3 regions of the Nocardia sp. NPDC057668 genome follow, and region 1 is predicted to be linked to each of the others. Evidence: riboswitches for the same ligand, from Rfam matches in the RefSeq annotation. Region 1 holds a riboswitch; each other region holds the start of a gene.
The links. A riboswitch is a leader RNA that binds a small molecule or an ion and turns the genes downstream of it on or off. The one in region 1 is predicted to bind S-adenosylmethionine.
Positions count from the first base shown of each region.

Region 1 (4,655 bases):
CCTGGAAGGACCCGCTGACCACCGCACCACCGTCGATGTCGTAGCGCGACATGCGCCGCCGATAGTCGGTGATGGTGTAGGGGTCGGGTAGGTAGCCTTCGTTCTCGATCAGCGGGAACCGCGGATCGATGATGTGGACATGGGCATCGAACACTTGATCAGCATGCCTCGAGAAGGTGACAAGTGCGTAAGACCTTGTCCACCTGGCGGATTCGGCCAGGTCAGGCGGTCAGGAAACTGCGTCCGGGAAGCGGTGGATCAGGAAACCTTGTCCGGCTCGCTGGCGCGCAGCATGTCCTCGCGCTCGACGACCTTCACGCGCTCGCGGCCCTCGGGCTCGCCCAGGGCGCGCTCGTGCGCGTCGAGGCGGTACCAGCCGGCCCAGGTGGTGAAGGGGATGCCCTTGCCCTCGAGGAACTCGGTGACCGCGTCCAGTTCCGGCTTGGGGGCCGGGACGAAGTTCGCGACATCGTCGAGCAGGCAGGCGATGGTCTCGTTGGCGTCGCCCTTGGTGTGGCCGATGAGGCCGACCGGGCCGCGCTTGATCCAGCCGGTGACGTAGGTCTGCGGCACGTAGCGCTCGGCGCCGTCGGCGTCCTCGTTGCCGAGCACGCGACCGGCCTCGTTGGGCACGGTGCCCGCCTGCTCGTCGAAGGGCAGCGAGGGGATGTTCTGCGACAGGTACCCGACGGCGCGGTAGATCGCGGTGACGTCGAAGTCCTTGAACTCGCCGGTGCCCTTGACGTTGCCGGTGCCGTCCAGGGCGGTGCGCTCGGTGCGCAGGCCCACGACCTTGCCGTCGGCGTCGCCCAGGATCTCGGCCGGGTTCTCGAAGAAGTGCAGGAAGAGCTTGTGCGGGCGGTTGCCGACGTCGCGGATGGCCCACTGCTCGAGGGTGTTGCAGATCATGTCGACCTGCTTGGAGTGGCGGCGCGCGGCTTCGGAACCCTCGTCGTAGTCGATGTCCTCGGGATCGACGATGACCTCGATGGTCGGGGAGTGATCCAGCTCGCGCAGCTCGAGCGGGGTGAACTTGGCCTGCGCGGGACCGCGACGCCCGAAGACGTGCACCTCCACGGCCTTGTTCTCCTTGAGACCGTCGTAGACGTTCGGCGGGATCTCGGTCGGCAGCAGTTCGTCGCCGGTCTTGGCGAGCACGCGCGCGACGTCGAGGGCGACGTTGCCGACGCCCAGGACCGCGACCTTCTCCGCGTGCAGCGGCCATTCGCGGGGCACGTCCGGGTGGCCGTCGTACCAGGAGACGAAGTCGGCCGCGCCGAAGCTGCCGTCCAGGTCGATGCCCGGGATCTCGAGCGCGCGGTCGGCGTTGGCGCCGGTGGAGAAGATGACCGCGTCGTAGAACGAGCGCAGGTCTTCCAGGGTGATGTCGACGCCGTAGTCGATGTTGCCGAGCAGGCGGACCTGCGGCTTGTCCAGGACCTTGTGCAGGGCGGTGATGATGCCCTTGATGCGCGGATGATCGGGCGCGACGCCGTAGCGGATCAGACCGAACGGCGCGGGCATGCGCTCGTACAGGTCGATGCTCACCCCGTCGAAACCGGCGGGGGTATCGGACTTCATCAGCGCGTCGGCGGCGTAGATTCCGGCCGGGCCCGCGCCCACGATCGCAATGCGAAGCGGGCGGGTCGCTGCATCGGTTCCCGCAAGCTGTTCGGTCATTCTTCGCGCACCCTTTGGTCGAAAACTATCTTGCCGTCAAGTCTCAGCCGTCGTTCTTAGCTTAGGCTAAGTTGACGCCCTGGCTTCGAGTGAACCACCCTACGGCCCCCGAAGCTGCAGCGTTGCTGCTCTGTACTGCCATTCCCGGCCTCGCGGGGGAATTGCGCCGATTCTATCGGTGGCGGCCGCCACTCCCCGCGCCGGTGCGGTGAACTGTGGGAATGCTCTCCCCGCGCGCGGGCCGGTGTCGCCGCCGGGACACCCGTCTCGACCAGGCATGATCAAGTCATGAGCGAGGACGAGGACCAGCCCGAACGCATCGATCAGCGCGAGTCCAGAACCATGCTGCCGTTCCTGATCGCCATCGGCATCACGGTTCTGGTGGTGATCGGCATCGTGGCGTCGGCGCTGCTGTCGCCGGCTGAGAAGAATGTCACAGACAAGGACCGGCTGGGCATCGCCGCCCGAAATTTCATCGAATCCCGCAGCGGCACCGACGTCCTCGATCCGTCGACCGCGTGCCCCGGCTTCGACGAACAGCGCTCCCCGATGCGTCCGGCGGAGGGCGAAAAGGCCGGAAAATCCACGATTGTGCGGGTGACCGACACCAATATCGAGGGTGAGCGCGCCACGGCCCAGGTGACCTGGCGCTCGGACGACCGCGATTCCACCTCGACCTGGACTTTCACCAAGAACGACGGCGCCTGGCTGGTGTGCAATTCCTGACCTGGATCATGGTTTGACAGTGAGGCCACATGTCGGTCAATCTCAACCCAGGTCATGAGTACCAGCGCCAAGCCCCGGCTGGCTGGTCGGCAACCCTCCTCCGCGGTGGGGTGCTCCGGGTGACGACCTGGCCGCGCATCGGGCAACGGTGCGGCAAGTGCGGATTCACAGGAGGTTCGAAGTGAGCTACGCGGGTGACATCACGCCGACGCAGGCGTGGGAACTGTTGCGCGACAACCCGGATGCGGTGCTGGTGGATGTGCGCACCGAAGCCGAATGGCGTTTCGTGGGCGTGCCCGACACCAGCGGCATCGGCCGCCCGACGGCGTTGATCGAATGGGTCGACACCAGCGGCGCGCGCAATGCCCGGTTCGTCGATCAGCTCCGCGAGGTGCTGGCCGATCGGGCCGCGGACTCGGACGCGCCGGTGATCTTCATCTGTCGTTCCGGGCAGCGCTCCATCGGGGCGGCCACCGCGGCGACCGCGCTCGGGCTGGCTCCTTCGTTCAATGTGCTCGAGGGTTTCGAGGGCGCGCTCGACGCGCAGGGACACCGCGGCGTCGAGGGCTGGCGCGCGGACGGACTTCCGTGGAGGCAGTCATGATCACCGGTGGCGCGTTCGACAAGCCGCTGCCCGAGGGCGTCGGCCCGGCCACGCTCAGTGTGCGCGGCGGTCTGCGGCGCTCGGGTTTCGAGGAGACCTCCGAGGCGCTGTACCTGTCCTCGGGCTTCGTCTACGAGAGCGCCGAGGCCGCCGAGGCGTCCTTCACCGGCGATATCGAGCACTTCGTGTACTCGCGCTACGGCAATCCCACGGTCGCCATGTTCGAGGACAGGCTGGCCCTGATCGACGGCGCCGAAGCGGCTTTCGCGACCGCCAGCGGCATGTCCGCGGTCTTCACCGCCCTGGCCGCGCTGCTGGGCAACGGTGACCGCCTGGTCGCCGCGCGCAGCCTGTTCGGCTCCTGCTTCGTGGTGGCCAACGAGATCCTGCCGCGCTGGGGCGTGGAGACCATCTTCGTCGACGGCGAGGATCTGGACCAGTGGACCGAGGCGCTCTCGGTGCCGACCCAGGCCGTGTTCTTCGAGACCCCGTCCAACCCGATGCAGTCCCTGGTGGACGTGCGCGCGGTGGTGGATCTGGCGCACGCCGCGGGCGCGAAGGTGGTGCTGGACAACGTGTTCGCGACCCCGCTGCTGCAGCGCGGGTTCGAGCTCGGCGCGGACGTGCTGGTCTACTCCGGCACCAAGCACATCGACGGTCAGGGCCGGGTGCTCGGCGGCGCGATCCTGGGCTCGCACGAGTACATCGACGGCCCGGTGAAAAACCTTATGCGCCATACGGGTCCGGCGCTGAGCCCGTTCAACGCCTGGACGCTGCTCAAGGGTCTGGAGACCATGCCGCTGCGGGTGCGCCAGTCCAACGACTCGGCGCTGCGCATCGCGGAGTTCCTGGAACAGCATCCGGCGGTGGCCTGGGTGAAGTACCCGTTCCTGAAGTCGCATCCGCAGTACGACCTGGCGCAGGCGCAGATGTCCGGCGGCGGAACGGTGGTGACCTTCGAGCTGAAGGCGGCGCCGGAGGCGGCCAAGAAGCGTGCGTTCGAGGTGCTGAACGGGCTGCGGATCATCGACATCTCGAACAACCTCGGCGATGCCAAGACGCTGATCACGCATCCGGCGACCACCACGCACCGGGCCATGGGCCCGGAGGGACGCGCGGCCATCGGTATCACCGATGGCGTGGTGCGCATCTCGATCGGCCTCGAGGACGTCGAGGATCTGATCGCGGATCTGGATCGCGCGCTGGGCTGATCCGCCGGCGAAAGCCTCGAGCCGATCCGCTCGAACAGTCGGGCCGAAGGGGCCGGATCCGTCAGGGTTCCGGCCCCTTCGCCGTTCCAGTGGGATGTTTCCGCAGGTTGCGGCGATTCACGCCTCGAGTATTGACAGCATCCTGTCAAACATGACAGGATACTGTCATGGCAAAGACAGTGCACCTGGCCGTTTACGACACCTTCGCCGATTGGGAGGTCGGGCACGCCACCGCGCATATCAACCGCACGCTGTGGCACCGCGAGCCCGGCGCCTGGCAGGTCCGCACCGTCGGGCTCACCGCCGATCCGGTGGTCTCGATGGGCGGGCTGCGCGTCACGCCCGACCTGACGCTGGCCGACCTGACCCCGGCGATGAGCGAGATGCTGATCCTGCCCGGTTCGGAGACCTGGGAGCGCGGCGATCTGGCCGCC
Region 1 covers NZ_JBHVIC010000006.1:97,330-101,984, reverse strand. The annotation lists gene ACFVBH_RS31175 (amidohydrolase family protein) at 1-154, opposite strand, end outside; gene ACFVBH_RS31170 (FAD-dependent oxidoreductase) at 259-1,680, opposite strand; gene ACFVBH_RS31165 (hypothetical protein) at 1,969-2,406, shown strand; SAM riboswitch class IV at 2,457-2,572, shown strand; gene ACFVBH_RS31160 (rhodanese-like domain-containing protein) at 2,588-3,010, shown strand; gene ACFVBH_RS31155 (O-succinylhomoserine sulfhydrylase) at 3,007-4,221, shown strand; gene ACFVBH_RS31150 (DJ-1/PfpI family protein) at 4,389-4,655, shown strand, end outside.

Region 2 (4,655 bases), on a different contig from region 1:
CGGTGCTAGGCCGATTTCACCAGGACCGCGCGGGTGTAGAGCAGATCGAAGCCGCGGTTCTGGGCGTTCTGCTGGGATTTGGAGCCGGGCTGGGTCGTGATGACGGCGATGTCGCAGCCCGCGGCGGCGGCCATGGTGAGGCGGTTGGTGAGCAGGGTGGATTGCACGCCCTTACGGCGGTGGGCGAGCAGCGTTGCCGCACCGGTCAATTGGGCTACGCCGTGCGACATGCGCAGGCTGGCCGCGCCCGCGAGCTGCCCGTTGTAGAGGGCGATGTAGCGCTGGACACCCGCCGCGCCGGTGAGGTCGCGCATGGCCCGGGCGATGATCTCGCGCGGGAACTCCTCGTGCGAGGCGACGCCCTGGGTGTCGGGCTGGGCGAAGCCGTCGGCGACGACGTCGAGCCAGGTATCGAATTCGTCGTCCCCGCTCGGGCGGATGGCGATCTCGGGCGGGGTGACGGCGGCGGTTACGCCGCGCAGGTCGATGCCGAGGACGTTCTCGAATCCCAGCAGCCGGTATCCGCGCGCGGTGAGGAACTCGCCGATGGCCGGGTCGGCGAGGTGGGCGAGCTCCACCTGTACCGGGGTGTCCCGCTCCGCGAATCGCTTTTCCAGCGCCTCGAACTCGTCCGCACTCGGAACGCCGTCGAAGCCCAGGCCCGCGACCTTGTTCAGCGGCGAGCCGGGTTCGGCGAAGGCCGCGACGCCGCCGGCCACCGGGACGAGGAAACCGCTGTCCGCGCCGAGCCTGTCCGCCGCGGCCGTCGCTCCGGCCGTGATCAGGTCCCGCTCCACCCCCTCGATGCGGGCGCCGAGCTCGACACTGCAGAACAGGGATCGCTGATCGTTGGGCATGGCTTCGAGCCTAGTTCGCGGCGGCAACCGAATTCGGCAGTTCGAGGCCACCGCACGCGGCTCCGGACCGTGCGGTCCGTATGGTCGGAGCGTGGCCCCCACTGCTTTCGCCGGCACCTCGTCCGGACCCGTCGTCGGGTTCGACCTGGATATGACGCTGATCGATTCCCGGCCCGGTATCGCCGCGGTCTGGGACGCGGTCGCCGCCGAGACGGGCGTGCACGTCGATTCCGCGCTGGCGGTCTCGCGGCTGGGCCCGCCGCTGGCGATCGAGGCCGCGGAGTGGTTCCCGAGCGAGCGGGTGCCGGGGGTGGTGGCCCGCTACCGCGAGCTGTACCCGGACCTGGCGATCACGGGCGCCGATCGCCTGCCGGGCGTGGTCGAGGCGCTGGCGGCGGTGCGGCGCGCCGGCGGCAGGACGCTCGTCATCACCGCCAAGAAGGAGTCCTTCGCGCGGCTGCACCTGGAACACCTCGGGCTCGGTGTCGACGAGGTGGTCGGCGACGTGTGGGCCGAGGCGAAGGGCACCGCGTTGCGGGCGCACGGGGTGTCGATCTATGTCGGTGATCATCTGGGGGACGTGCGCGGGGCGAAGGCCGCCGCCGCGTTCTCGGTGGCCGTCACGACCGGGCCCTATTCGGCCGAAGAACTCTCCGCCGAGGGCGCGGACGTGGTGCTGACCGATCTCACCGAGTTCCCGGACTGGTTCGAGGCGCATCTGACGGCGTCGCGCTGATCTCGCGCTGACCGCGTCGCCGGGTGCTCGGCTCGGCGCAGCGGCCGGTCCGGCCGGGCGAAATCCTCCGGCGAGTACCGCTGCCATCCGGATCCGACCTCGGCGGGATCCGAGCCCGCGATTCGATCGGATGCCGTGTCCCTACGTCCCGGAATCTCTGCCGCGCAGCGCTGTTCGCGTGCGCTTTTGGCTTCACGGTGATTCGAACGCTGTCGGCGCGCGGGGCGTCTCATTAGCGTTGCACGCACGGTCACGAGTATCAGCACAGATGAGCCCCGGCTCGCTGATCGGCAACCCTCGCGCAGCGGTGGGGTGCCCCGGGTGACGACCAGGTGGTGCCCGCCGGGCATCACAAGCGCGTTGTGGCCGGGCTGTTCCGGTGAGTTCAGAGGAATCAGATGAGTAAGCAGTGGTCCGGGTCGCGTCGACTCCGGGTAGTGGTGGGTATCGCGTCGGCGGCCCTGGTGGCCGGGCTGGTGTCCGCGTGCGGGGGGTCATCCGAGAGTGACAGCGGCACAGTGTACTTCGGTGTTTCCGGGCCGAAATCGGGTCCGTCGGCCGAGTACGGGCGGCTGTGGCAGCAGGGTTTCGATCTGGCGCTGGACGAGATCAACGCTGCGGGCGGGATCAACGGCAAGAAAGTCGAATTGAAGTGGGAGGATTCGCAATCCGACCCGAAGCAGACGGTGCCGATCGCCACGAAGTTCGTGGGTGACGAGTCGATCATCGCCGAGCTGGGCGACTTCTCGTCCCCGGCCTCGATCGCGGCGTCGCCGGTGTACAACCGCGGCAAGCTGGTGCAGTACGGGTTCACGAACTCCGCGGTGGACTTCACCAAGGCCGGCGACTACTCGTGGAGCCCCTCGATCACCCTGGACGTCTTCCAGGAGCGCAATGCGCAGTGGGTGTCCGCCAAGGCCAAGAAGGTCTCGGTCGTCTACCTTGAAACCGACTGGGGCAAGCAGGCTTTCAAGTTCTTCGAGCAGTCCGCCAAGGAGAAGGGCGTGGAGATCGTCTACTCCTCGCCGATCCTGCCGGACTCGCAGGACTTCCGGCCGGTGCTGATCAAGGGCCGCGATGCGAACCCGGAGGCGTTCGTGCACCTGGGCTACGGCCCGGACGGCGCGCTCATCGTCAAGCAGCTGCGCGACGTCGGGTACAGCGGCCAGTTCTTCGGCGGCCAGAACACCCCGCAGTTCATCTCGCTGGCGGGCGCCGCGGCCGAGGGTGACATCGTGAACGGCGTCTTCACCGCCGCGGACACCAACCCCAAGGTGGTGGACTTCGTGAAGAAGTTCCGCGCCAAGTTCAACGTCGATCCCGGCGACTTCAACGTGTACGCCTACGACGCGATCAACGTCCTGGTCAAGGCGGCCGAGCACGGCGGCGCGACCCGCGAGGGCGTCCTGAAGGGACTGCGCGAGGTCAAGGACTTCGACGGAATCGGCCTGGGCACTTTCGCTTTCGATCAGCAGACGCGCCGACCGAACGGGGTGAAGCCGATCGAGCTGATCCTGAAGAACGGCGCGTTCGTGCCGACCGGCAACAAGTAGCGACATGTTCGACACGCTCATAGCGGGTCTGGTCCACGGCAATGCGTATGCACTCATCGCCGTGGGCATCACCCTGATCTTCGGGGTCAGCAACGTCATCAATTTCGCGCACGGCGCCATCTTCGCCTTCGGGTCGGTGCTGGGCTGGTGGCTGATCGCCGAGCAGGGGCTGCCGCTCTGGCTCGCCCTGGCGATCGTGGTCGGCGGCACCGCGCTGCTCGGGGTGGCGATCGACGTGCTGGCGGTGCGGCCGCTGCGCCGCGCACCGGCCATCGCGGCGCTGCTGGCCACGGTGGCGGTCGGGTTGATCCTGGAGAACGTGGTGGCGCTGGTCTTCGGGCCGGATACCCGCCCGTTCCCCCAGGTGTTGCCCACCAACAACTTTCAGGTCGGCGGCATCCGGTTCGGCACCTCGGACGTGGTCATGTTCGCCATCACCGTCACGGTGATGGCCGGGCTCTGGAGCTTCCTGCGGTACAGCCGGTACGGGCTGGCCATTCGCGCCACCGCACAGGATCCCGACGCCGCCGCGCAGATGGGCATCGGGGTGGGGCGGATCCAGTCCCTGGCCTTCGCCATCGCCTCGGGGCTGGGCGGATTGGCGGGCATCTTCGTCGGGCTCTACAACTCCAACATCTCCCCGACCAGCGGCGGCGTCGTCGGCATGACCGGTTTCGTGGCCGCCACCATCGGCGGGCTCGGCTCGATTCCCGGCGCGGTGGTCGGCGGTTTCGTCCTCGGGCTGGTGGAGGCGTTCGGCATCTACACCTTCGGGGACGGGTACCGCGATCTGATCACCTTCGGGCTGCTGGTCGTGTTCCTGGTGCTGCGGCCGGGCGGTCTGCTCGCGCGCCCGCCCGCCATCGAATCGGAGCCGCTGACCGGCACCTTCCTGGGCTCGGGCCGGCAGTTGCGGGTGCGGTGGTGGCACGCGCTCATCGCGTTCGCCGTTGCGGGACTGGTGATTCCGGCCGTGTCCGACGACTACGGCATCTCGGTCGGCACCCAGATCCTGGCCTACGCGATCATCGCCGTGTCCATGACGCTGGTCGCGGGTTCGGCGGGGCAGCTCGCCATCGGGCAGGCCGGGCCGATCGCGATCGGCGCGTACACCTCGGCGGTCCTGACGGTCTCCCACGGCTGGTCGTTCCTGCCCGCGATCGTCGTCGCGGGGATTCTGGCCGCCGTGGTGTCCTCGGTGCTGGCCGCGCCGCTGTGGCGGCTCGGCGGGCACTACGTCGCCATCGCCACGCTCGGCATCGGCATCGTCACGGTCGCGCTGATCCGCAATTGGGAGCCGGTGACGCGGGGCAGCTACGGCATCTTCGGCATTCCGGCGCCGGAGATCTTCGGCGTCGAATTCACCACGCACACCGAGATTTTCCGGCTCGAACTGGTGGTGCTGGCCATCACGCTGGCGGTCATGCTCGCGGTGCAGCGGTCCCGGCTGGGCACCGCGATCCGGGCCATCGGCGCGGACGAGGTGGCGGCGCGGTCGGCCGGGGTGCC
Region 2 covers NZ_JBHVIC010000002.1:1,326,152-1,330,806, reverse strand. The annotation lists gene ACFVBH_RS18620 (GNAT family N-acetyltransferase) at 6-836, opposite strand; gene ACFVBH_RS18615 (HAD family hydrolase) at 949-1,593, shown strand; SAM riboswitch class IV at 1,842-1,957, shown strand; gene ACFVBH_RS18610 (ABC transporter substrate-binding protein) at 1,992-3,146, shown strand; gene ACFVBH_RS18605 (ABC transporter permease) at 3,151-4,655, shown strand, end outside.
Region 2: another riboswitch for S-adenosylmethionine. It lies ahead of ACFVBH_RS18610 (ABC transporter substrate-binding protein); the one in region 1 lies ahead of ACFVBH_RS31160 (rhodanese-like domain-containing protein).

Region 3 (4,655 bases), on a different contig from region 1:
CACGTCGTAACTGTGGATCGCGGCCCGCGCCGCCAGGTTGTCGACCGTCGGATTGTCGGTGGCGTACCGCTCGGCGGCCTGCACCGCGATCGTGGTGAGCAGCGCGACGCCGATGGACCCGCCGACCTGCTGCGCGGCGTTGAGCAGCGCACTGGCCACACCGGAGTCCTCGTCGTCGACCTGGTGCAGCGCGGTGGTCTGCATGCAGACGAACAGCGGGCCCATGCCGAGCGCGATCAGCGTCATCGCGGGCAGCACGACCGCGGCGTAGCTGGAACCGAAGTCGAGTTGCGCCATGTACACGAGGCCGGACGCCCCGAGCACCGCACCGGCCAGCATGAGCGGGCGCGGCCCGAGCTTGGGCAGCAGCACGCTGGTGATGCCCGCGGAGATCGTGATGCCCAGCGGGAACGGCATGAACGCGAAACCGGTCTTCAGCGCGGAGTACCCCAGGGTCATCTGCATGTAGAAGCTCAGGTTCAGGAACATGGCGAACATGGCGATCGGCACCAGCAGCGCCACGAGGAACGACCCGCCGCGATTGATCTCACCCGGAATACGCAGCGGCAGCAGCGGATTCGAGCTGCGATATTCGATGAAAACGAACAGCGCCAGCAGCACCGCGCCGCCGGCGAGCAGCCCGAGGGTCGAGGCGGCCAGCCAGCCGTCCTCGGCGGCGCGGCTGAAGCCGTACACCACCGCGACCAGGCCGAGGGTGCCGGTGATCGCACCCGGCAGGTCGTATCCGCCGGTCCGCGGGGCCGGTACGTCCCGGACCACGAAGGCGAGCGCGCCCAGCACGGCGAGCAGCGCGATCGGGGTGTTCACCAGCAGGCACCAGCGCCAGCTGGCGTATTCGGTCAGCGCGCCGCCCGCGATGAGGCCGATGGCCGCGCCGCCCGCCGAGACCCCGGCGAAGACGCCGAACGCTTTGGCCCGCTCCTTGGCCTCGGTGAAGGTCACCGACACCAGGGACAGCGCCGCCGGGGCGAGCAGCGCCGCGAAAGCGCCCTGCAGACCACGCCCGGCGAACAGCTGTGCGCCGTTCTGCGCGAGCCCGGCCAGTGCGGAGGCCAGTGCGAAACCGACCAGGCCGGCGATGAAGACGCGCCGGCGGCCGAGATAGTCCGCCAGACGGCCGCCGAGCAGCAGCAGTCCGCCGAAGATCAGCGTGTACGCCGTCAGGACCCATTGCTTGTTGCCGTCACTGATGCCCAGGTCCTGCTGGGCGAAGGGCAGCGAAATGGTGACGATGGTGGCGTCGAGCACCACGATCAGCTGCGCGACGGCGATGACGCCGAGGGCCCACCATCGCGCGGAATTTTTTGTCTCACTTGATATTTCGTCAGGTTCGAGCGTTGCCGTCCCGCCGGTCATACCTACTCCTCGATTGCTCCGAACAGCCGAGCCCATCGTGGCATCATGCGACAATTGGCGTCAAGAGAAAAATGTCCGACTGCGACAGTTGGCGTACATGGACAGCATTGCTCGGGTCCGCGCTACCATCGGGACATGTTCGAGCCGTCATCGCCGACCGCCCGCACGGGACTGCGCGAGCGAAAGAAGCAGCAGACCCGCACCCGGGTCATCGACGTGGCGCTGCGCCTGTGCGACGAGCACGGCTTCGACGCCACCACGGTCGAACAGATCGCCGATGCCGCCGATGTCTCCCCGCGCACCGTGAACAGGTATTTCGACAGCAAGGAAGACATCGTCATCGCGCCGATCGAGGATTTCGGCGGCACGCTGGCGGACAATCTGCGCCGACAGCCCGTCACGGGCAATGAACTCCAGGCGCTACTGAACAGCTACCTGGAGATGATCGAGGGCATCATCGACCGCGACGAACCGCTGCCGTTCCGCTGGTTCCAGCAGATGCAGAACATCATTCGGCACTCCCCCGCCGTGCGCGCCCGCAGTCTCGACGCCGCGGACTACAAGATGCGCGAGACCTCGACCGTGCTCGGCGAACGGCTCGGCACCGGGCCGGATTCACTGCACGTGCGGCTCATCACCGGCACCTGGCACGCCATCATGCGGGCCGGGGTGGAGTGCGAGGCCGAGCTCGAGAGCTGCGACGGGGTGCTGGCCGACTCCGCGCGCGCCATGGCCGACGCGGTGGTCACCGCCTATCACGAGTTCGTCCGTATTTGCGCCGTTCCGAGTGTGGGTAACCCCATTGCCGACATCGCGGCCGAGCACCGTTAGAATCCCGAAACAGGTCAAGAGCATCAGCGCCAAGCCCCGGCTCGCTGATCGGCAACCCTCCAGCTGCGGTGGGGTGCTCCGGGTGAAGACCGGGCGCTCGAAGGCCGAGCGCAAGCGCACTGTAGGAGGCACCGAGATGTGTTGTTGTCGAAGCCAATTCGCCTTCCGATAACCCAAGCCTTCCGCCGTATACGGCGATTCTTCCTGGAGCAGTAATCATGAGTGACTCGACCGCGCCCGCTGCCAACCTCGATCCCGCGAACTGGTCCTTCGAGACCAAGCAGATCCACGCCGGGCAGGCCCCCGATCCGGCCACGGGCGCGCGCGCCCTGCCGATCTACCAGACGACCTCGTACGCCTTCCGCGACACCGATCACGCGGCGGCGCTGTTCGGCCTGGCCGAGCCGGGCAACATCTACACCCGCATCATGAACCCCACCCAGGACGCGGTGGAGCAGCGCGTGGCCGCCCTCGAGGGCGGCGTCGCGGCGCTGCTGGTGTCGTCGGGCCAGGCCGCGGAGACCTACGCGATCCTGAACATCGCCGAGGCCGGCGACCACATCGTGTCCAGCCCGCACCTGTACGGCGGCACCTACAACCTCTTCCACTACTCGCTGCCCAAGCTCGGCATCGAGGTCAGCTTCGTCGAGGATCCGGACGATCTGGCGCAGTGGGAAGCCGCGGTCCGGCCCAACACCAAGGCTTTCTACGGTGAGACGGTCGCCAACCCGAGCAGCTCGATCTTCGACATCGAGGGCATCGCGGGCATCGCGCACGCGGCCGGCGTTCCGCTGATCGTGGACAACACCGTCGCCACCCCGTACCTGATCCAGCCGCTGAAGCACGGCGCGGACATCGTCGTGCACTCGGCGACCAAGTACCTGGGCGGCCACGGTTCGGCCGTCGCGGGCGTCATCGTGGACGGCGGCACCTTCGACTGGACCGTGACCGACGCCGACGGCAAGCCCCGCTTCCCCGGCTTCACCACCGCGGACCCGAGCTACCACGGTGTGGTGTTCGCCGACCTGGGCGCTCCGGCGTACGCGCTCAAGGCGCGCGTGCAGTTGCTGCGCGATCTCGGCGCGGCGGTCTCGCCGTTCAACGCCTTCCTGATCAGCCAGGGCATCGAGACGCTCAGCCTGCGGGTCGAGCGGCACGTGGCCAACGCCCAGGCCGTCGCGGAGTTCCTGAGCGGGCACGACGCGGTGGAGTCCGTGTACTACGCGGGCCTGCCCGACTCCCCCTGGTTCGAGCGTGGCAAACAGCTGGCACCGAAGGGCGTGAGCGCCATCGTGTCGTTCGAGCTGGCCGGTGGTGTCGATGCGGGCAAGAAGTTCGTGGACGCGCTGGTCCTGCACAGCCATGTCGCTAACATCGGGGATGTGCGCTCGCTCGTGATTCATCCGGCTTCGACCACCCACTCCCAGCTGACTCCCGAAGAGCAGCTCGCGTCCGGCGTCACCCCTGGTCTGGTGCGTTTGGCCGTGGGTATCGAAGGTATCGACGACATCCTGGCGGATTTGCGCGCGGGACTGATTGCGGCAGCGAGCTGATAGTGAGCATTGAATCGAGCACCTCTCGTCCAGCGGCGGACATCTTGCTGCCGCCGCCCGACGGGACGCTCTGCACCATTGCGATCGGGGAGGTCCGGCTCGAGAACGGCGCCGTCATCCCCGACGCGAGCCTGGCGGTGCAGCGGTGGGGCGAACTCTCGGCGAACGCGGATAACGTCATCCTCGTCGAGCACGCCCTCACCGGCGATTCACATGTGGTCGGCCCCGCCGACGTGCAGCACGCCCAGCCCGGCTGGTGGGACGGCATCGTCGGCGAGGGCGCGGCGGTCGACACCCGCGAATGGTGTGTCATCGCCACGAACGTGCTCGGCGGCTGCAAGGGCAGCACCGGACCGGCGTCGCTCGCCGCGGACGGAAAGCCCTGGGGCGCACGCTTTCCCGAGATCAGCATTCGCGATCAGGTAACCGCGGAGGCGCAGTTGCTCGATCTGCTCGGCATCTACCGGCTGGCCTCGGTCGTCGGCGGGTCGATGGGCGGCATGCGGGTGCTGGAGTGGATGGTCGGCTATCCCGAGCGGGTCGGGTCGGCCCTGGTGCTGGCGGTGGGCGCGCGTGCCACCGCAGATCAGATCGGAACCCAGACCACCCAGATCGCGGCCATCCGGTCCGATCCGGACTGGCAGGGCGGGGCCTATCACGGCACCGGCACCGCGCCGATGACCGGTATGGGCATCGCGCGGCGGATCGCGCATCTGACCTACCGGACCGAGGGCGAGCTCGACCACCGCTTCGAGAACCGCGCCCAGGGCGACGAGAACCCTTGGGACGGTGGGCGTTACGCGGTGCAGAGCTACCTGGAGTACCAGGCCGACAAGCTCATCTCGCGGTTCGACCCGGCCACCTACGTGTTGCTCACCGAGGCCATGAACCGGC
Region 3 covers NZ_JBHVIC010000005.1:192,969-197,623, forward strand. The annotation lists gene ACFVBH_RS28490 (MFS transporter) at 1-1,377, opposite strand, end outside; gene ACFVBH_RS28495 (TetR/AcrR family transcriptional regulator) at 1,513-2,208, shown strand; SAM riboswitch class IV at 2,221-2,331, shown strand; gene ACFVBH_RS28500 (bifunctional o-acetylhomoserine/o-acetylserine sulfhydrylase) at 2,427-3,761, shown strand; gene ACFVBH_RS28505 (homoserine O-acetyltransferase) at 3,803-4,655, shown strand, end outside.
Region 3: another riboswitch for S-adenosylmethionine. It lies ahead of ACFVBH_RS28500 (bifunctional o-acetylhomoserine/o-acetylserine sulfhydrylase); the one in region 1 lies ahead of ACFVBH_RS31160 (rhodanese-like domain-containing protein).